DNA from 4 places in the Nosocomiicoccus massiliensis genome. Region 2 is predicted to be linked to each of the others. Evidence: riboswitches for the same ligand, from Rfam matches in the RefSeq annotation. Region 2 holds a riboswitch; each other region holds the start of a gene.

Evidence for each region. Region 2 has a riboswitch for S-adenosylmethionine ahead of CJ229_RS05925 (methionine ABC transporter ATP-binding protein). Riboswitches for the same ligand answer to the same signal wherever they lie in the genome.
Region 1: it holds a riboswitch for S-adenosylmethionine, as region 2 does, so the genes downstream of both, metK (methionine adenosyltransferase) here and CJ229_RS05925 (methionine ABC transporter ATP-binding protein) in region 2, are expected to answer to the same signal.
Region 3: it holds a riboswitch for S-adenosylmethionine, as region 2 does, so the genes downstream of both, CJ229_RS08105 (methionine ABC transporter ATP-binding protein) here and CJ229_RS05925 (methionine ABC transporter ATP-binding protein) in region 2, are expected to answer to the same signal.
Region 4: it holds a riboswitch for S-adenosylmethionine, as region 2 does, so the genes downstream of both, CJ229_RS04840 (methionine ABC transporter ATP-binding protein) here and CJ229_RS05925 (methionine ABC transporter ATP-binding protein) in region 2, are expected to answer to the same signal.

What each region holds. Positions count from the first base shown of each region.
Region 1 is NZ_CP136964.1:595,668-601,697, forward strand. Features, by position in the region: gene CJ229_RS03020 (nuclease-related domain-containing protein) at 1-281, opposite strand, end outside; gene metK (methionine adenosyltransferase) at 372-1,547, opposite strand; SAM riboswitch class I at 1,631-1,742, opposite strand; gene pckA (phosphoenolpyruvate carboxykinase (ATP)) at 1,879-3,453, shown strand; gene ytkD (RNA deprotection pyrophosphohydrolase) at 3,568-4,029, opposite strand; gene yidD (membrane protein insertion efficiency factor YidD) at 4,099-4,323, shown strand; gene menE (o-succinylbenzoate--CoA ligase) at 4,307-5,698, opposite strand; gene CJ229_RS03050 (YebC/PmpR family DNA-binding transcriptional regulator) at 5,818-6,030, shown strand, end outside.
Region 2 is NZ_CP136964.1:1,128,190-1,134,219, reverse strand. Features, by position in the region: gene CJ229_RS05940 (ring-cleaving dioxygenase) at 1-104, shown strand, start outside; gene CJ229_RS05935 (alpha/beta hydrolase) at 114-713, shown strand; gene CJ229_RS05930 (YceI family protein) at 738-1,253, shown strand; SAM riboswitch class I at 1,327-1,429, shown strand; gene CJ229_RS05925 (methionine ABC transporter ATP-binding protein) at 1,503-2,537, shown strand; gene CJ229_RS05920 (methionine ABC transporter permease) at 2,521-3,171, shown strand; gene CJ229_RS05915 (MetQ/NlpA family ABC transporter substrate-binding protein) at 3,195-4,007, shown strand; gene CJ229_RS05910 (MFS transporter) at 4,539-5,819, shown strand; gene CJ229_RS05905 (sodium/glutamate symporter) at 5,956-6,030, opposite strand, start outside.
Region 3 is NZ_CP136964.1:1,542,096-1,548,125, reverse strand. Features, by position in the region: gene CJ229_RS08120 (DUF4870 domain-containing protein) at 516-878, opposite strand; gene CJ229_RS08115 (MetQ/NlpA family ABC transporter substrate-binding protein) at 1,018-1,821, opposite strand; gene CJ229_RS08110 (methionine ABC transporter permease) at 1,836-2,516, opposite strand; gene CJ229_RS08105 (methionine ABC transporter ATP-binding protein) at 2,513-3,532, opposite strand; SAM riboswitch class I at 3,631-3,736, opposite strand; gene CJ229_RS08100 (thioredoxin family protein) at 3,762-4,085, opposite strand; gene gcvH (glycine cleavage system protein GcvH) at 4,142-4,522, opposite strand; gene CJ229_RS08090 (Spx/MgsR family RNA polymerase-binding regulatory protein) at 4,603-4,962, opposite strand; gene aroD (type I 3-dehydroquinate dehydratase) at 4,955-5,641, opposite strand; gene CJ229_RS08080 (hypothetical protein) at 5,715-6,030, shown strand, end outside.
Region 4 is NZ_CP136964.1:900,681-906,710, forward strand. Features, by position in the region: gene CJ229_RS04830 (MetQ/NlpA family ABC transporter substrate-binding protein) at 1-227, opposite strand, end outside; gene CJ229_RS04835 (methionine ABC transporter permease) at 232-885, opposite strand; gene CJ229_RS04840 (methionine ABC transporter ATP-binding protein) at 878-1,894, opposite strand; SAM riboswitch class I at 1,950-2,052, opposite strand; gene CJ229_RS04845 (GNAT family N-acetyltransferase) at 2,125-2,634, opposite strand; gene CJ229_RS04850 (acetamidase/formamidase family protein) at 2,779-3,678, shown strand; gene CJ229_RS04855 (Cof-type HAD-IIB family hydrolase) at 3,694-4,536, shown strand; gene CJ229_RS04860 (alpha/beta hydrolase) at 4,531-5,145, opposite strand; gene CJ229_RS04865 (VOC family protein) at 5,243-6,030, shown strand, end outside.

The DNA of each region.
Region 1 (6,030 bases), 530 kb from region 2:
GTAAATTGTTGGATACTTGATAATTTATTGTTTAAAAGTGTTGTATCTTCTAAATATTTTTCATTTAAGTGAGACACTTCTTTTTTATGTGCCATGCGTTCATCTTCTTGATTTTTAACATAGCTTTCGATGAGTGTTTCTTCTTTCTTTTTATATAATCTTTCATTTTCTTCAACTTCGTTACGATGTTTCACGTAGTAAATTAAAAATGAAATAATAACTATAAGTAACAAAGCTGCAACAATAATAAATAGAGGCTCTGTTAGTATTTCTGTTGACATAAAACTCACTTTCCTTTCAATTAACTTTGTTAATTATACCAATAATTTAAATAGAAATAAAATTAAAACAGCTCATGATGAGCTGTTTTACTAATTAAGATATGATTTTAAAGTATCTACTTTATCGAGTGCTTCCCATGGGACGTCGATATCGTGACGACCGAAGTGTCCGTAACTTGCTGTTTGTTTATAAATCGGACGCTGTAAATCTAACATTTCAATAATACCGTCTGGAGTTAACGTAAATTCATTGCGTACTGCGGCTGCAATTTTTGAATCTTCGATTTTACCTGTTCCAAATGTATTTACTGAAATCGAGACAGGTTCAGCAACACCAATCGCATATGATAACTGAATTTCACACTGTTTAGATAAACCACTTGCAACGATATTTTTAGCAATGTAACGCGCTGCATAAGCTGCAGATCTATCTACTTTAGTTGGGTCTTTTCCACTAAATGCTCCCCCACCATGTCGTGCATAACCACCGTAAGTATCGACAATAATCTTACGTCCAGTTAATCCTGCATCTCCATGTGGTCCACCGATAACGAATCGACCTGTCGGGTTAATGATCATCCGAGTATCCTCGTCGATGAGATTTTCATCAATAACATAATCGATAACTTCACGCTTAATATCTTCTTTAATTTCACTATGTGCGACTTTTTCATCGTGTTGTGTGGATAAGACGATTGTATCTACACGTAACGGCTGATTATTTTCATCGTATTCGACAGTGACTTGAGTTTTTCCATCTGGTCGAAGGTAGTCTAAAACATGCGTTTTACGTACTTCTGTTAGACGACGCGCGAGTTTATGCGCTAAAGTAATTGGAAGTGGCATAAATTCCTCAGTTTCGTCTGTCGCGTAACCAAACATTAAACCTTGGTCACCTGCTCCAGTAGTTCCGCTCTCTTTTGATTCGTTATCCCCTTCTCCATCAACTCCTTGAGCAATATCGACTGACTGCTCATCAATTCCTGTTAATACAGACATCGTTTTATAATCATATCCGTATTCAGCATTCGTATAACCAATTTCTTGTACCGTGTTTCTAACGATTTTAGGAATGTCGACGTACGTAGACGTTGAAATTTCTCCAACAATCATTGCAAGACCAGTGTTTACAACAGTCTCACATGCAACACGTGCATCTTTATCGTCTTTAATAATCTCGTCTAAAATCGCATCTGAAATTTGGTCTGCAACTTTATCTGGATGACCTTCTGTTACAGACTCTGACGTAAATAATCTACGTTCCATTATATTTTCTCCTTAAAATATATTAGCTATCTCTTTCGATAAAAAAAGCCTTTTCTCACACATAGAGAAAAGGCCACCCTTTTCTCTTATCGTTCAGAAATCATTATTTCTGCAACCTTTAGCACCATTCTTCTACGTTAGAAGGGGTTGCTGGGCTTCACAGGGGGTATTCCCTCCACCGACTCTTGATAAGAGATAACTTGTTTACTAGAATACACAACATCAATGAAATTATCAAGTACTTTTAAAACATATCTCGATTCGGTGGAATCTTTTAGTATCTTGTATTAAAATATTAGATGATAAACAAAATTTGGAGGAAATTTATATAATGTCAAACTCTGTGAAAAGAATCGAAGCACTTGTACAAAAAGATTCAACAAACAACCAATTATCTCGTGCAGAGCTTGTAGAAGCCGCATCTAGAAGAAAAGAAGGTAAAATTGCATCGAGCGGTGCATTCACTGCAACAACTGGTAAATATACAGGTCGTAGCCCTAAAGACCGCTTCATCGTTGAAGACGATGTGACAAGAGACACTGTAGATTGGGGAGAAGTAAACCAACCAATTAGTGGTGAAGTGTTTGATGCACTACTCGACAAAGTGTTAGATCACTTAGATAGTAAAGATGAATTATTCGTATTTAACGGATATGCAGGTGCAGATACGGATTCACGTTTAAACATCCGTGTCGTAAACGAATTCGCATGGCATAACTTATTCGTAAAAGCTTTATTTATCGATCCTGAGACAAAAGAAGAAGGTTTAAACATTTCACCTGACTTTACAATTGTTTCTGCACCATCATTTAAAGCAGATCCATCTGTAGATGGTACGAACTCTGAGACATTTATTTTAGTGAACTTTGAAAAGCAAATCGTTTTAATCGGTGGAACTGAATACGCTGGAGAGATGAAAAAATCTATCTTCTCTGTAATGAACTACCTACTTCCTCAAAAAGGTATTTTAAGTATGCACTGTTCAGCAAACGTCGGAGAAAATGATGACGTAGCGTTATTCTTCGGATTATCTGGTACAGGTAAAACGACACTTTCTGCAGATCCAAATCGTGGTCTAATCGGTGACGATGAGCACGGTTGGAACGAACACGGTGTATTTAACATCGAAGGTGGATGCTACGCAAAAGCAATCAACTTATCTGAAGAGAAAGAACCTGAAATTTACCGTGCAATTAAATTCGGAAGTGTATTAGAGAACGTTATTTTAGATGATGAAAGAGATCCAGACTACGATGATAATTCTCTAACTGAAAATACACGTGCAGCGTATCCAATTAAACACATCGACAATGCGGTATTACCATCAAAAGCTGGTCACGCGAAGACAATCGTATTCTTAACAGCCGACGCTTTCGGAGTACTCCCTCCAATTGCGAAATTAACAAAAGAACAAGCAATGTACCACTTCTTAAGTGGATTTACATCAAAACTTGCAGGAACTGAACGCGGAGTAACATCTCCTGAACCAGTATTCTCAACGTGCTTCGGTGCACCATTCTTACCATTACACGCATCAGTATATGCAGATAGACTTGGTGAATTAATCGATGAACATGACGTTTCAGTTTACCTTGTAAACACTGGTTGGACTGGTGGAGAATACGGTGTTGGTGAACGTATGAACTTAAAATACACACGTAAAATGGTTTCAGACGCTGTTGAAGGCGAACTTAAAAACCATGAGTTTGTTACTGATGAAACATTCGGCTTACAAATTCCAACAGAAATCGAAGGCGTTCCTAGCGACGTATTAAATCCTAGAAAAACATGGGCAGATAAAGATGCTTACGACAAAGTAGCAGGTCAACTGATTGACTCATTTAAAGAAAACTTCAAAAAATTCGGTGATGATGTAAAAGAAATCGCTGAAAAAGGCGGATTTTAATCTCTTTTTATAAGATTAAACGCACATTGATTAAATAATCAATGTGCGTTTTTCTATTAATTTATGACCTTTGTCCAGCTTTTTTCATTTTGTCCTAAACCATGGATTAAGATATTATTCATAATTACACTCCCTACTATTAACTTTACGATATAAATATAAAATACAATCATCTTTAAGTAATCGACTTTTATCGGTTTCTTTTATTTCTTCAACGGAGTGAAACAATATCGGACCTTTCGTTTCTAAATAGTCACTTTTTTCTTCTATATCAGATAACTCTACGCGATAGACCGCTTTATAAAACGGTGTTGTTTCGTGAACTTTATACGTCCCGAGATACTCGACAGTTTTAACGACTCCCCCAGTCTCTTCAAATACTTCACGTTTTAACGCTTCTATAATCGTTTCACCCGCTTCTACTTTTCCTCCTGGGAATTCAATACCACGTGTTTTATGTCGAGTAAAGACATATTTATTATTATAAATTGGAATCGCAAGACAATGTGTCGCTTCAATTGATTCATCAAAAAACAACTCTACTACATTACCATTGTCATCTATAAACTGCTTCATCTGCTCACCTCAATTGAAATTAAAGTTGCTATTCTGTTATATTAAATTTAATAAGAAAAGATGGTGCATATGAAAAAAATAATCTTACAAATGATTCGCTTTTATCAGCGGTATATTTCACCTATGTCTCCCCCATCATGTCGATTTTACCCGACGTGTTCTCAATATGCGATTGAAGCGGTGGAAGAACATGGTGCATTTAAAGGGAGTTATTTAGCTGTTCATCGTATTTTAAAATGTCATCCGCTTCATAAAGGTGGATTTGATCCTGTCCCTCCTAAAAAGAAGAAGTAGATGTATTGATATACGCCTCTCGGTTTAATTTTCTAGAAATTTTACCAGATGGCGTATATTTTATTTCTTTAACGACAATAATTTCTTTTGGATGCTTATAACGTGCTAAATGTGTGTTAAAAATATTGATGAGTGTTCTTTCATCAATATTTTCCTCAATGAGTAAAACAGGAACTTGTCCCCACTCTTCATCTTCTTTTTTAACAACGACACACGTTTTTAAGTCCGTATATTGTAAGACGATATCCTCGATTTCTTTTGGATAAATATTTTCTCCACCACTAATAATTAAATCATCTCTACGATCTAATATATATAAATATCCACCTTTAACTTCGGCGATATCTCCAGTATTAAAAAAGCCATCTTCTGTAATCATTTCAGCATTTAAATATCCACTCGTGACATTTTCACCTTTAACGAGCAACTCATTATTCTCATTGACACGGATATTTTCATTGGTTTTACCTACCGTACCCGTTAATATATTGTCATCATCATAGGATACAATAACAATTTGAGAACACGTTTCTGTCATACCAAAACTATTAAATACCGGTAATTTAAATTGAAGTGCCTCGTTTAGTAATTTAGGTGTCGTATTTGCTCCACCCATTAAAATCGCTTTTAAGCGAGATAAATCCGTGCTATGAATCATTTTGTCGTTCATAATCCGAGATAACATAATCGGTACAAACGACGTATGTGTCACTTTATAGCGTTCAATATCATTTAAAACGTGTTTAGAATCGAATCTATTATGGATAATTAACGTACACCCTGAAATTACTGCACGCATTAATATCGAAAAGCCCGAGATGTGAAATATCGGATTGACCATGAGCCATGTACTATTCTCATCATAATTTAACCCATTCATCGCATTTATATGAGACGCATAATGGTTTAAATACGTTTGAGTCACGGCTTTCGGTCGTCCTGTCGTCCCACTCGTAAACATGATTGATAATATATCATCATCATTTGCTTCAACCTCTTCATATGATGCTTTATCGTGCTGTATGATTTCTCTATAGTAGATGACGTTTACGTTCACTTTATTTAAAACGTCTGAGTCAATCGTTGAAAAAATTGTATCGACATTAACGTCCATTAGTTGATTGTTAATTTCTTCAGATGAAAGACGTGTGTTCACCATGACGATTTCGATATGACGCTCAATTAAACTATGTATTAAAATCGCACTATCTACACTGTTATCTATAAATAACCCAACTCTTTTAATGTTAGGAATTCTTTGAGAGAGATCGTGTACTTTATCTTGTAATTGTTTATAAGTTAAGTGTAAGTCTTCGTAAATGACCGCGATCTTTTCCGGATAATTTTTTGAATTACGGTGAAGCCAGTGATTCAATGTAAACACTCCTTTAACTATCCTATTATATCAAATCTTTAAAGTGACTCGTATCATTTAGACAATCATTAGAAAAAATGATAAATTATAATTAAGAAAACAACGAGGGAGACGAAATTATGGCAGGCCATTCAAAATGGAATAACATTAAACAACGTAAAGGTGCCCAAGATAAAAAACGCGGTAAAATCTTCCAAAAGTTATCGCGTGAAATTTATATGGCAGCAAAACAAGGTGGCGGAGATCCAGATACGAATCCAGCACTACGTTTAGCTATGGACCGTGCACGTTCAGAAAATATGCCTAAAGACAACATTACACGTGCAATCGAC
Region 2 (6,030 bases):
CATACGAAACACTCGGTGAATCATTAGCATTGCCGCCAGCTTTAGAACATAGACGTGAAGATATCGAAACGAGAATTCGTCCGTTTGACACTTCTAGGAAGTAGGTGAATGTTATGCACTATATATTTAACAAAGGCCAAAAAGGTAAACCGATATTCTTACTTCTACACGGAACAGGATCAGACGAAAGAGGATTACTGCCACTCGCAAACATGTTAGATGATTCATATGGCGTGTTATCAGTTAGAGGTAATGTTCAAGAAAATGGCATGAACCGATATTTTAAACGACTTAGTTTCGGTCAGTATGACTTAGAAGATTTAAATTATAGAGGGCAAGAATTGCTCGATTTTCTACAAGAAATATCAAAATCTGAAGGGTTCGACCTAAAGGATCTAATTCCAGTTGGATTTTCAAATGGCGCAAATATCACAATTCACTTACTACTACGTGAGGACGTTAATATTAAGCGCTCGATATTATTCGCACCACTTTATCCATTAGATCTAACTGATAACAGTAAAGATATGTCGAACCTAAAAGTGTTTTTATCAGTCGGGGATAACGATCCAATGGTGACACTAGAAGATAACGAATATGTAGAACAACTTTTTACTTCACGTGGAGCAAAAGTAACAACAGTTCATGTAAATGGACATGAAATTACAACTGATGCAGTTGAGAAAGCAAAAACATGGTTATTAAATCATTAAATTTATAAGGAAGAAGGAATTAAAATGACAACATTTAAATTAGACAAATCACACAGCTCAGTAGAATTTTCTGTAAAACATATGATGGTATCTACAGTGAAAGGTAGATTCACAGAATTTGATGGAGAAATTTCAGGTGATCTTGAAGACTTAAGCACATTACAAGTTAAAGGAATTGCGTATGTAGATTCAATCGAAACTAAAAATGCAGATCGTGACAATCATTTAAGATCCGCAGACTTTTTCGATGTAGAAAAATTCCCTGAAATAGAATTCGTCTCAAAATCAGTGACGGACAATACGATTACAGGTGATTTAAAAATAAAAGATGAAGTTCATGAAGAAACTTTTGAATTTGAACATAACGGCGTGCACAAAAATCCATTTACAGATTCTTACGTGACGGGAGTTATTTTAAGAGGTACGATCAACCGCGAAAAATATGGACTTACTTGGAACCAAGCGTTAGAAGCTGGAGGCGTCATGGTAGGTAAAGACGTCAAATTTGAAATCGGTGCAGAATTCGAAATCGCAGAATAATTTGTATAATTTTCAGAAAACATGTTGACATTCGTTTTTGAATGAATTACAGTTATATCCAACAATTTAATTTATCTTATCCAGAGAGGTGGAGGGACTGGCCCTTTGAAGCCTCGGCAGCGAGCATTTTATATGTGTTGTGCCAATTCCAGTAGCGTTTAGCTAGTAGATAAGAATAGTGCGACCCTATTTTTATCTATATAAAAATAGGGTTTTTTATTTTGTAATTTGCGTTGGAAGGTGAATTTTGTGATTCAAATTGAAAATGTCTCAAAGACATTTAATCGTAAAGGTGTAACAACCGAAGCACTAAAAAACGTTTCACTGGATATTAAAGAAGGTGAAATATACGGTATTGTCGGCTTTAGTGGCGCTGGGAAAAGTACGTTACTCCGTACGATCAACCACTTAACGACGCCGACAAGTGGCGAAGTCATCGTAGATGGTAAACATCTAAGCAAAGCGAATAGTAAAGAAATTCGTGAGATTAAAAAAGATATCGGTATGATATTCCAACATTTTAACTTGCTGAATTCAAAAACAGTATTTAAAAACGTGGCAATGCCGCTAATTTTATCTGGTACACCGAAAGAAGAAGTTGAAAAAAGAGTAAACGAACTCCTTGATTTCGTCGGTTTAAAGGATAAAGCACAGAATTACCCAGATGAGTTGTCAGGTGGTCAAAAACAACGTATCGGAATCGCAAGAGCGCTCGCAACACAACCAAAAATTTTACTCTGTGACGAAGCGACGAGTGCTTTAGACCCTGAAACGACAGCATCGATTTTATCTTTACTTAAGAGAGTAAATGAAGAATATAACATTACGATTTTACTCATCACACACGAAATGAGCGTCGTGAGAGAAATCTGCGACAAAGTTGCGATTATGGAAAACGGTGAAGTGATAGAGTCTGGCAGCGTGTTTGATATATTCTCAAATCCAAGCACGAGAACGGGTGTTAAATTCGTAAACACAGTCATGCATAGCGAAGTTCCGGACTTCGTACTTAGACTATTAAGTGATGAGAAAAAACGTCATATTTACCGACTCAATTTCATCGCAGATAGTGCAGGCAAACCCATACTTAGTCAATTGTCAAAACGCTATGACGTTGAAGCGAGCGTGTTGTTTGGAAACATTACAGAGCTTCAACGTACACCGTTTGGTAATCTAATTGTCGAATTTATCGGTGAAGCGGATGAAATCGAGAAAGTTAAAGCATTTTTAACAGAACAAGAGGTCTTATATAGTGAGGTGACAAGAAATGCTAGTGAGTACTGATCGAATTTTAAGTGCACTCGTTGAAACACTTCAAATGGTGACGATATCGTTTGTCTTTAGTATTTTACTTGGGATTCCACTTGGGGTGCTATTATACGTCACAAGGAATGGTGGAATTTTAGAAGAAAAAATAACATTCACTATACTTAGTTTCGTTATTAACATTTTAAGATCAATACCATTTATCATCTTACTCGTTGCAATTATACCGTTTACGAGACTCATCGTCGGAAGCTCAATTGGAACAGCTGCTGCGATTGTACCGATGGTCGTCTATGCAGGACCATATGTTGCGAGACTCGTAGAATCATCGCTACTAGAAGTAGATGACGGTGTGCTTGAAGCGGCAGATGCGATGGGCGCAACGCCTCTACAAACCATCTTTAGATTCGTTATCCCGGAAGCGTTAGGTTCACTCATCTTAAACTTCACAATCGCTACGATCGGTTTAGTCGGAGCATCAGCGATGGCTGGAACTGTTGGTGGTGGAGGAATTGGAGACTTAGCCATTACTTACGGTTATCAAAGATTTGATGGTATGACGATGTTAGTCACAGTAGTTATCCTCGTCGTTTTAGTTCAAGGATTACAGTCACTTGGAAATGGATTATCAAGAATAGTTAGAAGAAAGTAAAAATTAAAAGGGGAAATTTTATAATGAATAAATTACATGTATTATTTTTAGCACTTATATCTATCGTTGTCCTTAGCGCATGTGGTAATAACGAAAAAGTGAAAATTGGAGTTAGTGGTACAGACACGACAGTTTGGGATTTTGTCGCTGAAAAAGCGAAAAAAGAAGGTATTGATATTGAAATCGTATCGTTTAATGACTACGTTCAACCAAACACTGCACTTGCTGACGGTGATATCGATGCGAACGCATTCCAAACAGTCGCTTACTTCGATGAGTTTATTAAAGAAAGAGATTTAGACTTAGTACCGATCGCAACGACTAACTTAGCACCAATGGGAATTTACTCTAACAAAATCAAAGATTTAAGTGAGTTAAAAGAAGGAGACACAATCGCATTACCAAACGACGTTTCAAACCAAGGTCGTGCGTTAATGCTTTTAGAAGAAGCGGGAGTTATTAAATTAGTCGATAACTATAACGGTTTAGATTCAATCGAAGATGCGATTGTTGAAAACAAGAAAAACATCGTATTTAAAGAAGTTGCGCCAGCTCAAATTCCAAGAACATTAGATGACGTTACAGCTGGAGCGATCAACAACGGAATCGCAAGTGACGCAGGTTTTGATATTCAAAACGATTCTATCTTCTTAGAAGATGACACAGCGACGCCTTACGTTAACATTATCGCAGTCCGTGCTGAAGATAAAGATAACGAAACACTGAATAGAATTGCTGAACTTTTCCAAGAAGATGATACGAAACAACTAATCTTAGATACTTATGGCGGTTCGTTAATTCCGACGTTCATTCCACTTGAAGATATCGGTTGGTAATAGTAAACCCACGTTTTATAATGATGTGTTAACCAATATGTACTATTTGGAATTATGCTGGTTTTAAGGTATGTCTCTTGAAGAATTCAGGAGGCATACTTTTAATTTGAGCTGAATAGTATAGTTTTTATAATAATCGATATATTAATTGCTATTTCTAATTCTTCATATGTTATAAACACCTCATTATAAACAATTTTTAATTTAATTCATCGAAAAATTTTTTCTTTAGTGAGTTGAAATAATAACTATATGAATGATGAACATGCCAATAGGTAAGGTAATAGAAAAACGGACTTTAATATTCCAAAACTTAAAATATTCGCTCAATTAAAGTTGAAACCGCTCTCTATATTGTGTATTATTTAGAACAAGAGAAAGAAAAGAGTGGGTAATTCCATATAAAATTATGGTAATAGTAATGCAGATCTAGGGGTTCAGGTTTAATTGAATTAATGAATAGATTTAATAATAATGATTGTAATTACTATGTATTTATAGACAGTTATTTTGATTAAAGGGAGTGAAATAATGACTAAAGAAGGTTTTTGGAATAAAAACTTAATTTTATATTTACTCAGTCGCGCATTTCTTGCTTTTGGTAGTAACACTTATACATTTGCAGTATCGTTTTACATTATGTATTACACTGGTTCCGCTATATATTCGTCTATTAACTTAATAATTTTTACTCTTATATCACTATTATTCTTACCAGTAGCAGGTGTGATATCAGATTCTAGAAACAAGAAAAGTATAATTATCCTGGGTGAAGCACTTGATCCTCTTATATTAATAGGATTATTAGTCTATACATACTATTTTGGATTTAATTTAGTCGCTTTGTATATTACTACGGCACTACTGACGATTACAGGATCTTTTGTTGGGAATGCTTTTCAGTCAGCGATTACTGCATTATTTAATGTTGATAAAGTTCAAAAAGTATATGGATACTCGTCTATACTAACAGAATCTGCATCACTTTTAGGACCCATTATAGCAGGTGCTTTAATTGGAATTTTTTCATTTGAAATAATGATTATGATTTTTATTGTATTTAATATCATCGCATTAAGTTTTGACTTTAATTTAAAATTTAAACAACAGAATCAGATTGAGGAAAAAAACGAAGAAATTTCGAGTATAAAACAATTCTTCAAAGATGTTTCGGGTGGAATTCAATATATTAAAGAGAGTAGCATCCTTAAAATGATTATAGTCTATTTATTCTTTATAAACTTTGTTACGACAACAATTAGTATATTGCCTGCTAAGATGCTAATCAATATTTTAGAACTTAATTCAACTTTAGTAGGATTTTGTTATGCGGCATTATCATCTGTAGGTACTATTTTAGGTGGCATGATTATTAGTACGGTGAAAGTTTTTGAAAAGCCTTTGTCGATTGCTAAAATATTTAGCATATTATTTGCGATTATTATTGCTCTGTTACCTTTACCAATATATTTAGAGTTAAGTGATATAGGAAATACTATTTTGATTTCATTATTATTTATATTAATTACTTTAACTGTTCAATTTGTTAATACACCTATCATGAGTTACTATCAAACAACTATTGATGATTCTATGAAAGGGAGAGTATTTTCTTTAATTTCTGTCTTCTCTATGATGACAATGCCAATAGGCTTTTTCATATTTGGTTTGCTCTATGACTTGGAGTTATATTTTGTAGTCAATATATTTGCTGGGGTTTTAACATTAATTGTAACTATTTTTTTACTTAAAACTAATATTATTAATGAAGCGAACGATGATTATCAATTAGAGATACAAAAAGAAAAGTAGAAACTTAGCTTAATTTATTAAAAATATAATGTTGGATCTTAGTGTCCAACTTTAGGTGAGTAGTTCATTCCACTTGACGATATTGGTTGGTAATAGAAAAATCCACGTTTATCATTTGATAGACGTGGATGTTTTGTTATTTCATTTGATTTTTTAATACGTTTCGTTCGCTATCTGGTACGTTAAAGACCCATGTGCCTGTAACTTTTGT
Region 3 (6,030 bases), 410 kb from region 2:
CTGAATTCGAGGAGTCAGAAAGTGTTGTTGTATCCCAAAATAGCGATAACACCATTCCCGAAATTTTATTTAACAAAAATTTCGCGATTCTGTTAGATATTCGGATATAATTGACAGATTTCGTCTCGCCACCCTCACTTTTGTTAATTATATTTTTTTATCTAACAAAAACAGCACTGAATCCCAGGTTTTTGTTAATTATCCGGATATATTTAACACATTCAACAATTTTTTGTTAATTAAGATGAAAAACCTCGGTGAGATCTGAATTCGGGGAGTCAGAAAGTGTTGTTGTATCCCAAAATAGCGATAACACCATTCCCTAAAATTATATCTAACAAAAATTTCGCGATTCTGTTAGATATCCGGATATATTTAACATATTTCGGGATAACCTGTTCATTAAGATGAAAAACCGACGACGACGGATCGACAACATTGTCAGACAGTTTATCGTAAACTAAAACTCACCCTCCACACGAAAAAACACACGTGCTTAGGCACATGCGTTTTCCTTATTTAATGAATCTAATTGTAAGTGGTGGAAGATATCTTTCACCGTTAAATGATTTAATTGCTCCAATAATCGTGAATACTACAACCATGACTAATATAATAGGTGTCGTAATAAAGCCGATGAGAACTACAGTTAATATCGAAGAAACAAATGAATAGATTGAATACGAAATCGAGAAGTTTAGTACGTCAGCTAGTGCAGCACCCGTTTCTGGATCGTCGTCTTTCTTAACTGCCCATATAATTAACGGCGCAATGAATGCTGATACAAATAATGATAAGTACGATAGCATGACGATTTGTCCGTCAAACACAGGGCGTGTTTCATATGTGTATTCTGAATTACGTTCAAATTCATCCATTTAGATTACCTCCAGTAAATTCTTGATATGTAAATATACCCAGCTATCGAACAAATATAAACTTACGCTTTAATAAAAATATAAAAAATTCGTCTCTCCACACAAAAAAACACGACTTAAAAAGCCGTGTCTCTTCTCATTATTCCGCTGGAATGACTGCACCGTCATAATTTCCGTCGATGAATTTTTTGATTTCTTCACTTTGTAATACTTCTACAAGTGTTTTTAAGTTTTCGTTATCTTTGTCTGCGCTTCTTACAATTACAACGTTTACGTAGTCTGAGTCTGCCGCTTCAAGTTCGATTGCATCTTCTTTTGGTGATAATCCTGAGTCAATCGCGTAGTTTGCGTTGATAAAGAACACATCACCTTCGTTATTTTCGTATGCTTTGACCATGATTTCTGGTGCTGTTTTGTTGTCGAATACGAAGTTATGTGGGTTGTCTTCGATATCGTCGATTGTTGCTTCGATTGGGTCAACACCGTCTTTTAACGTAAGTAAACCGTGGTCGACGAAGAATTTAAGGATACGTCCTTCATCTGGCACGTTGTTTGAAAGCATAATTTTTGCTCCGTCTGGTAACTCTTCTAATGATTTATAATCGTTAGAATATACACCGATAGGCTCTAAGTGAACAGCTCCAATGTTTTCAAAGTCGAATCCTTCTTTTAATAAGTTGTTAAAGTATGGAATGTGTGCGAAGAATGTTGCATCTGCATCTTCACTGTCTAACATTTGGTTTGGTGTGTTGTAGTCGTTCACGACTTTAATGTCGAGATCGATTCCTTTTTCTTCTAATAATGGTTTTGCTTCTTCTAAAATTTCAGCGTGTGGTACTGGTGTCGCAACGACTGTTAATTTTTCGTTTGCTTCTTTTCCGCCACCACATGCAGCGAGTACTACTGTTAGTAATAATGTAAATGCAAATAATATTCTTTTCATAAATAAGTCTCCTCTTATCTTTTGTCGACTGCTTTTGATACAGTGTCTCCTATAATTTGAATGATAAAAACGATAATTAAAACAACGATTGTCGCAACGAGTGTCACGTCTGGTTGATTTCTCGTAAATCCGACCATGTATGCTAGACTTCCAAGACCTCCTGCTCCAATAACACCAGCCACTGCAGTTGAACCGACGAGCATAATCGCCGTTACTGTAATCCCTGAAATGAGTGCTGGAAGTGATTCAGGGAGTAGCACTTTCCAAATAATTTCGGTTTGTGTTGCTCCCATCGACTCAGCGGCTTCGATTACGCCCTTGTCGACTTCTTTTAATGCGATCTCAACGAGTCTCGCATAAAATGGAGACGATCCGATAATTAATGCCGGCATCGCTCCCCATACTCCCATCATCGTTCCCATAATTGCTTTTGTGAACGGTATGAGTAATATGATTAAAATGATAAACGGAATGGCACGAAATAGGTTAACGACAAATGATGTCGCACCGTACACCGGTTTAGAGGCAATTGCCTTACCTTTTGATGATTGAAATAAAATGACACCTAATATAATTCCTATGAAGAATGAAAATAGCGTCGCAATTCCTGTCATTGTCAGCGTTTCTATCGTCGCTTCGATTAGTGCATCGATTTTGACGTGTTCAAATCGGAACATTTCTTTTATATCGTTCATTTGATGACCTCCACTGACACATTTTCACGTTCAAACTGTTCAATAATTTTAGTTAACGTCTCACCTTGAACTTCAGTCGCAACGTATAGATGACCGTATGATGCGTCGTTTGTTTGTTTAATATTTCCTGATAAGACGTTCATGTCTAAGTCATACGTTTTGATTACTTGAGAGACGATCGGACGATTGGCTTTCGTACCGACAAATCCGAGTTTTAATACCGTCGAATTCGGGAAACTTTCTTTAATTGCTTTAATTTGAACGTCGACGTCTTCATCGTCTAAATCATCTTGTACAAATCGTTTTGTAACTGATGATTTTGGATTTTGGAACAATTCGATAATCGGTGCAACCTCGATGACTTTTCCATTTTCCATGACGGCTGCACGGTCGCAAATTTTACGAATCACTTGCATCTCGTGCGTGATCATGACGATTGTTAAGTCCAATTCTTCACGAATTTTTACGAGTAGATCGAGTATTTCATCTGTCGTTTGTGGGTCTAAAGCACTCGTCGCTTCGTCACATAGTAACACTTCCGGATGATTGCTAAGTGCTCTCGCGATACCGACACGCTGCTTTTGACCGCCGGATAATTCACTTGGATAGTTATGTTCTCTACCTTCTAAACCGACAAGATGAATTAACTCCGTCACACGAGCGTCCATTTCACTCTTTGATACACCTGCGATTTCAAGGGGGAGGCGAATGTTTTCATAGACTGTGCGAGACCATAACAAGTTAAAATGTTGGAAAATCATCGACACTTTTTGGCGCTTTTTACGTAATGCTTTTTTTGAAAGGGTGTTTATCGTGTCTCCACCGATTACAACGTCTCCACTTGAAAGTGTTTCTAAACCGTTAAGCATTCGGATTAGCGTAGACTTTCCAGCCCCGGAGTATCCGATAATACCGAAAATTTCTCCTTTTTCGATATGTAACGACACATCATCTACCGCATGGACGGTTTTCTTTTTCCCTTTAAAAACTTTAGTGACATTTTTAATATCAATCATCGCTTTGCCTCCAGTTATATCCGCTTAATAATTCTTTTTCACTTGAAGAAAATAAAAAATGCTTACTCAAAAATGAGTAAGCATAAATAACGTTCGCTTTCTCATCTTCGAATGATCTTGATCATTCAGTGAATTAGCACCTTGTCTATTTAGACGGTTGCCGTGGCTTCCTTGGGCACTTCCCTCCACCACTCTGGATAAGAATTATTAAGTTTGATTTATTGTAGCACTACGAATTTTCGTTGTCAACGTACTTTTTAAATATTTCGACAATTTTAGTCACCGACTCAAACGCGTACACTTCTTCTTGTAGTTTACCGTCTTTAAAGATTAACAGCGCCGGAACGCTGTGAATTTTATATTGCTGAATAAAAGCCTCATAATAGTTTAAATCGATCTTTGTGACGTTTACGTCTATGACTTTTGTTGCGATATTTAAAAAAGACTCTGCGAGTTTACACGTCGCACACATCGGCGTATACCCGTAGATCACTTCAACGCCGCTTCGTTTTATGATAGATGTTAGTTCTTCTTCTGTAATTTTTTGTTTCATTTTTTAAATCCTTTGAAAGAAAAAACTCTAGACATCGTCTAGAGTTCTTACATAAATTATTGTCCTGTCATTTCGTCGTAAGCTGCTGCATCCATTAACTCATCAAGTTCTGATGCATCTCTAAGCTTAACTTTTAACATCCAAGCTTCTTCGTATGGTGATTCGTTTACTAACTCAGGGCTGTCTTCGAGCTCTTCGTTTACTTCAAGTACTTCACCAGAAACTGGCGCATATAATTCAGATACTGTTTTTACAGATTCTACTGAACCGAAGTCGTCACCTTTTGCGATTTCGTCTCCTTCTTCAGGAAGCTCAACGAAAACGATGTCTCCTAATTCTGACTGTGCGAACTCAGTAATACCAATAGTTACTGTATCTCCGTCAACTTTTACCCACTCATGATCTTCTGAATACTTTAAGTTGTTTGGTGTTGCCAAAACAAAAACCCCCTAGTAATGAATAATTAATAATTGTATTATCTCACATAACTAACATATAGACAAATTAAATCAGAATGTTAATCATTTAAAACTGCGTCATATTGTTCTTCCTTAAATCCTAAAACGACAGCACTCTCTGTAACGAGCATCGGACGCTTGATAAGCATGCCATCACTCGACAGTAATTCAATTTTTTCATCGAATGACATCGTATCTAACTTTTCTTTTAAGCCGAGATCTTTGAATACTTTACCGCGCGTATTAAAAAAGTCATCGATTTCGTAATTATCTGCTTTACTAACGATGTCTTTTAGTTCGTATTCTGACGGTGGTTCTTCTACCATATCAATGACTTCTAAATTGATTCCTTTATCTTCTATATACTTTTTACCTTTACGACATGTTGAACATTTTTTATACTCGTAATATTTATTCATTATGTTTATATACCTCTCTTAACATTTTTATTTCCACTTGTCCTGGTGCTTGTGGCGTCTTTAAACAACCGTATGTGAAGGCTGAATTGTACGGCTCTTTTGCGACGCGTGTTATTTTACCCCTTTCCCCCATCGCGATGATAATAATCATATTTCCGTACTTTTCTTTATTTTCTTTTAATAATTCAAAGAGCAATTCGACGTCTTCATTATGTGATGGCATATATGCCACTTTACAATAGTCTGCAAATGATTCATACATCCCATCGATGATTGACTGTACCGTTTTTTCATCTGGCGTTTTTAGAAAATCATGATGGCTAAACAGTACTTCGATACTACGAGATTTTATGTGAGAAATAAACGCAGCCTCTCTATAACTATTGTACTGAATGTCGAGAATATCTAACGGGGCATGCGCTGAAATGTACTTAATATGTGACACGTAATCATCGTCACTACCATATCCACCTTCACTTTCCGTACGATATGTATACAAAATACGTTTATTTAATTCTCTTAACCCATAAAGTGCATCGATGATTTCTTCATCGTCCTCAAAATAATCGCCGCGAAATTCTAAAATGTCGAAATCATCTCGTGCGTGATGTAAGTCCTTTAACTCTTGTTGAAGTTCCGTCAAATTACGACTGCTTAACGTGACGACAATTTCCGTCATACTACCACTCTCATTTGTTTCTCATTTAAAAGAATGATACCATATTTTTAAACATTTAACGATAGGAGACGCTATGAAAAAATTACTGTTAAGCACTGTTCTAATCGTATTTATTGCAGGTTGTAGTACAGATAACGAAGCTGACGTCAGAGAAGAACCAAGCGACAATACGACAGAAAAAACTGAAGTGAAAGAAGTTAAAGTATCGCCTGAAAAGAAAATCGAAAATGATACGCGTAACGATATCGGGAAAATCGTCACAATCGACGGCATCGACTTCACTGTGAAATCGAGTCAATTAACAGATGAAAGAATCGAAGATCATTTTGAATCGTTTGAATATGTATTAGAGCTTGAAGTGTATTATAAAAACAATACAGACAAAAACT
Region 4 (6,030 bases), 230 kb from region 2:
CCATTCGCGAGTGCTGTATTCGGTTGAATCCAGTCAGAGTATTCAACGACTTTCACCGTATACCCCATCTCTTCTAATTCAGGTCGTATCGCTTTTTCGACCATATCTGTAAATGGTCCACTCGTCGCACCGATCGTAATGACTTCACCTTGTTTGTCGCTCAATAAATAAGATGAAATACCGATGACGACTAAACATCCTGCTAAAAATGTAATAATTCCACGCATAGTTTTACCCCTCCCTCTGACTTAAAAAGTCACCAATCCATTGAACGAGTTGTACGATAACGATTAATAATACGACAGTGATTAACATGACGAACGTATCGTATCTGTAATATCCGTAGCGGATTGCGAGGTCACCTATACCTCCACCACCGACAACTCCAGCTGTCGCACTAAATGCAATGATTGAAATAATCGTTAACGTTATCGCTTGAGTTAAACTTCGTTTTGATTCTGGTATTAACACGTCAAAAATAATCTGTGATAACGGTGCGCCTCCAGCGATACACGCTTCAATGACACCTTTATCGATACTATGAAAACTCGACTCTGCGAGTCTTGCAAATAATGGAATCGCTGCGATACTTAACGCAACTGACGCAAATACTGGTCCGTGTGACGCATTTACTAACCACGTAGCAAACGGCATAATCGCAACGATTAAAATGATAAACGGAAAACTACGAATCACGTTTACAATAAACCCGAGTATGACGTTTAGCGACTTCACTTTAAATAACTGACGTTCGCTCGTTATGAAAAGTAAAATTCCAAGTGGTAAACCGATTAATACCGCAAAGAAAATTGAAATAGACACCATTAATACCGTCTCTAAAAATGAGCGGTACAGTAGCGGTAGTATAATATCTAACTTATCCATAAATCTCAGCCCTCTCTAATCCGATTCTGTCATCGATATGTTTAAAAAATCTTCCGATTTCCGCTTCGTCACCACTCACTTGTAACATAAGTAAACCGAGTGGATCGCCGTTAATATATTCGATGCGACCGTTTAAAATACTAATGTTTAAATCAAATAGTTTATACAGCTGATTTAAATGGTTTTCTTCTGCTGTATCTTTTGCGAATTTTAACGTAATGATTCGGTTTTCGTTTGTTGTCTTAATATGTGGTGGCACTTGGAAGTTATAAATTTCTTGAACGAAACCTTTCGTCACTTCATGTGTCGGATTACTAAATATGTTATAAACATCGTCTACTTCAATGATTTCTCCGTTAGACATGACTCCAACGCGATGTGCAATTTCTTTTATGACTTCCATTTCATGCGTAATTAAAACAATCGTGAGACCGAGTGTTTTATTAATCTCTTTTAATAACTTTAAAATTTCTTTTGTAATCTCAGGGTCTAACGCACTCGTCGCTTCGTCACATAGTAAAACTTCTGGATCATTTGCAAGTGCACGTGCAATACCGACACGCTGTTTTTGTCCCCCACTTAAATTTTTAGGTAACGCATCTCTTTTATCTGAAAGTCCGACGAGTGTTAACAACTCATCCACTCGTGCGTCCATTCTTTCTTTCGGATATTTCGCTGCTTTTAAAACAAACTTAATGTTCTCAGCAACTGTCTTACTGTTAATTAAATTAAAATGCTGAAACACCATTCCGATCTTTTGACGTTTAACACGTAGTTTATCTTTAGAAAGTTTTGTTAAATTATCGTCACCGACAATGACGTCACCCGTTGTCGGCACTTCAAGTAAGTTAATGAGGCGTAGTAGCGTACTTTTACCTGCGCCACTAAAGCCGATTAGTCCAAAAATCTCACCTGAGCGAATCGATAAATCCGTCGTTTTAACCGCTTCAACAGACTTACCTTTGACATCGTAAGTCTTACTAACGCCCTTCAATTCAATATGACTCATGGAAACTCCTCCTCAAAATAAAAAACCATTTACTAAAATAAGCAAATGGTTTGTAATGATATCTGTCAAGCATCTGCTCGTTGGAATTAGCACAGTACTTAAAAAGCCCGCTGCTGAACTGTCACTGGGCCAAATCCCTCGAGTTCTCTGGATATTTAATATTCAATTAAAACAATCTTATACCACATAGAGCTATTTTACAACACTTTTTCGAAATTGTTAGAAAACTCCTACTTCACCCATTTGGACATGTAAATGAGGTCTGTGTAGCTGTCGTTGTTTAGTTTGACTTGATCTTTTAGTGTTGCTTCACTTTCGAATCCGAATCGTTCGTATAGTTTGATCGCGCCGTCGTTGTTACCAAATACTGTGAGGATTAGTTTTTCGATATTATCGTTTTCTGTCGCGAAATCGACGACTTCTTGAATGAGTTTGCTTCCGATACCGTGTCCTGCGTATTTATGTTGAACACTAATTCCAAATTGTGCGATGTGACGGAATTTATGGCGCTTGTCGTGGAACATGTTGATGATTCCAATGACTGTGTCGCCATCTAATGCGACGAGTTTTAAGTCGTTTTCACCGATGTTTTTTATTTTGTTTATTTGATCTTCTAAGTCTGGTTCCTGATTTTCTATCGCTGTTGCGAGTGTGTCTGGATTTTCTTTTGTTACTTTTATTTTATGTTCAATGATTGACTCTGCGTCTTCAATTTTCGGTTTTCTTATTTCTAAATTCATCGTATCCCATCCTTTTTAATGCTACTTCTATAGTAACATTTATACTTTCTACACTCACTTTGTCTGTTTATCAGTTAAATAGACAAGCTCTCGTTTATTTGTAACAATGAAGTTGATTACTGATTATTTAAGGAGGATTTTTAGATGAAACATCTTTCTAACGAACATTATTTTTATCACATGTCTAAAGATAACGAACCGAAGTTAACTGTAGATGTTGGTGATACTGTTAAAATTGACACGCTCGACTGTTTTACGAATCAAATTCAAGATGAGGATTACGCGTTTGACACACTCGATTGGGATAAAATGAACCCAGCCTCTGGACCTATTTTTGTCAGTGGTATTCAAGCTGGAGATGTTTTAAAAGTTACGATTCAAGACATTGAAATTGACGATAAAGGCGTCATGGTAACTGTACCTGATGCTGGTGTGATGGGTAAATATTTACACGAACCAACGATTAAAGTGCTCGATATTAAAGATGATACTGTCCTCTTTAACGATATTGAAATTCCAATTAACAAAATGGTTGGAGTGATTGGTGTCGCACCAAAAGATGAGGCGATTAACAACGGTACACCAGATACCCATGGCGGTAACATGGACTCTGTTAAAGTTACTACAGGCGCAACGCTTTACTTACCTGTCTATCACGATGGTGCATTATTTGGATTAGGTGACTTACACGGTGCCATGGGTGACGGTGAAGTTTCTGTAAGTGGTTTAGAAGTTGAAGGATCTGTTACAGTGACTTTAGAAAAAGCGGAGAACGTTCAAACTGAACATCCAATTTTAGTAAACGATGAAGGTATTTATCAATTTGTGTCTCACGAAAGTTTAGACGAGGCTGTTGACCAGTCCGTACAGGTGATGATTCAAAATATTTTAGAGCCAAGAACGCCACTAACACTACCAGAACTGACAATGCTAATGAGTTTAGTCGGGCAAACAGAAATCAACCAAGTTGTAGACCCGTTAAAAACTGCACGTTTCTTCGTGCCGCAATATGTGTTAGACAAATTAAACATTGAATTAAAATAATAGGAGGCTTTCAATATGAAGGCAGTCGCAATCGATTTAGACGGTACCGCTCTAACGAATGACGGTAAATTTAGCAAAAGATTAGAACAAGCCATACAAAAAATGCACGATAAGGGAATACTCATTTTTATTGCAACCGGTCGTTCAATGAAATCATTATCGTCCAAGCTACCTAAGGATTTACCGGTCGACGGATACGTCGCAGCAAGTGGCGTTGTTGTTGTTGCTCAAGGTCAAGTGCTAAGAAGTTCGACATTTAAAAAAGAAACGATTGAAGAAGTCATTTCTATCGCAAGAGAACAAAATGTCTATTACGAAGTCAATACGACAAACGACGGGCCGTTTACATTTGTACAAGATAAAGAATACGCGTTAGAAGATTTACTTCATCCACCTGAAGAAGATGTACTCGCGTACGAAACAATCGGTGCAAGCCGAAGTATTACAGACAGTAATCAGTGGGTAGATACGATCGATTTAACAGACGTTATTAAACTATATTTCTTTAGTAATTATAAAGATAAAATCAAGAAGTTTTATAATACACTCGATCAAAATTCAGACAACAATACAAAATATGCACTCTATCAAACAGCGGTGCATAACTCTGAAATTATGGTTCCTGGTGTAGATAAAGGTACAGGTCTCACTGTACTTGCTGAACACTTTAATATAAATTTATCGGACATTCATGTATTCGGAGATAGTATGAACGATATCCCAATGTTTAAAGTCGCAGGGAAATCTGTCGCAATGAAACATGCGATTGAAGAGTTAAAAGACCTTAGCGATGACAAAACAGAATTTACGAATGCAGAAGAAGGTCTCGCACAATATTTCGAAGCGCATTACTTATAATGCGCTTCTTTTTTGAATATAAAATACATGACCTTGCATCAGTTCGTCCGAATGTATTTCATGACCACCATCGGTGAGTTCAATTTGTACGTTTGCATTTCGTTCTTCAAATAATTGCTTTACTTTAAACGCATCACCAGCTGACGTCTTAAAGTCTCTTGCTCCAGCTGTAATTAACACATTTAAATGGCTTAAATCTATGTCTCGCATTTGTTCTGAATAGTAAGCTGGATGCATTAAAAATGCACCAAATATCGGTAACGGATAGTTTAATAATACGTGGCTGGCAATATTTGAGCCATTAGAATATCCGATAATAAATCCTTTATTTAAGTCTAAGTCATATAATTCAAATAATTTTTTAATTTCATCGTATAACTTTTGACCTTCATTTTTTAAACTGTCTTCATCATATTTTTTAGGATGAATTCGTTTAAAGTAACGAAGTTGTTGACCTTCAAGTACGTCTCCACGAAATGCTAAAATATTTGCTGAACTATTTACCGTTGCTGCGATGTCGAGCAAATCTGTCTCGCGTCCACCGGTACCGTGAAGGAGAATTAATGTTTCTTCAGAATTGTTTTTCCCTTTAATAAATAAGTGTTTCATATTTTCACTCCCAATACTATTATGATAAGACAAAAAAGCTAAACACTCATAATAAATGACTTATAATTATTTTAAAGAATTCCAAAGGATGATGAATATGATCAATCAAATGCACCACGTATCTGCAATCACCAAAGACATTCAGTACAACAACCATTTCTTTACAAAAATTTTAGGACTACGTCGTGTGAAAAAAACAGTCAATCAAGATGATACATCAATGTATCACTTATTTTATGCAGACAAAATAGGATCTATCGGTACGGACATGACTTTTTTCGAGATTAAAAATTCTCAACCAGTTCGCTATGGGACAAATGCAATCACGATGACTATTTTTAGAGTCCAATCAATCGAAGCGTTACAATTTTTTGAAGACCGCTTCAATTCTTTTAACATCCGTCATGAAGGGATTTCTAAATATAGTGGTAAAGATGCACTTAAATTTTACGACGTTGAAAACCAACGTATGATGTTAATAGTGGATCCTGTTGAAGAAGACGTAGTACCTTTTGGTAACAACGGTGAAATCGTTGAAAAATATCGTATTACGAGTATACACGGTGTGGAAGTTACTGTGCAGTATCAAGTAGCATTTACTGAAACGTTAAAGCTACTCGGGGGAATAGTTGATGAAGACTTTAAAAATCAAGATGATACTGTCATTAAAATCGGTGATGACCGCATTTACGTTAAAGAAAACCGCTCACCGATGATAGAGCAACAAGGTTACGGGAGTGTGCATCATTTTGCAGTAAATGTCGATAGTCTAAGTGAATTAAAAGAATTAGAAAATCTTTTAAACGACGAACATTACGTTAATTCCGGTATTGTCGACCGTCACTACTTCACGTCACTCTATATTAACATACCTGGAAATATCAT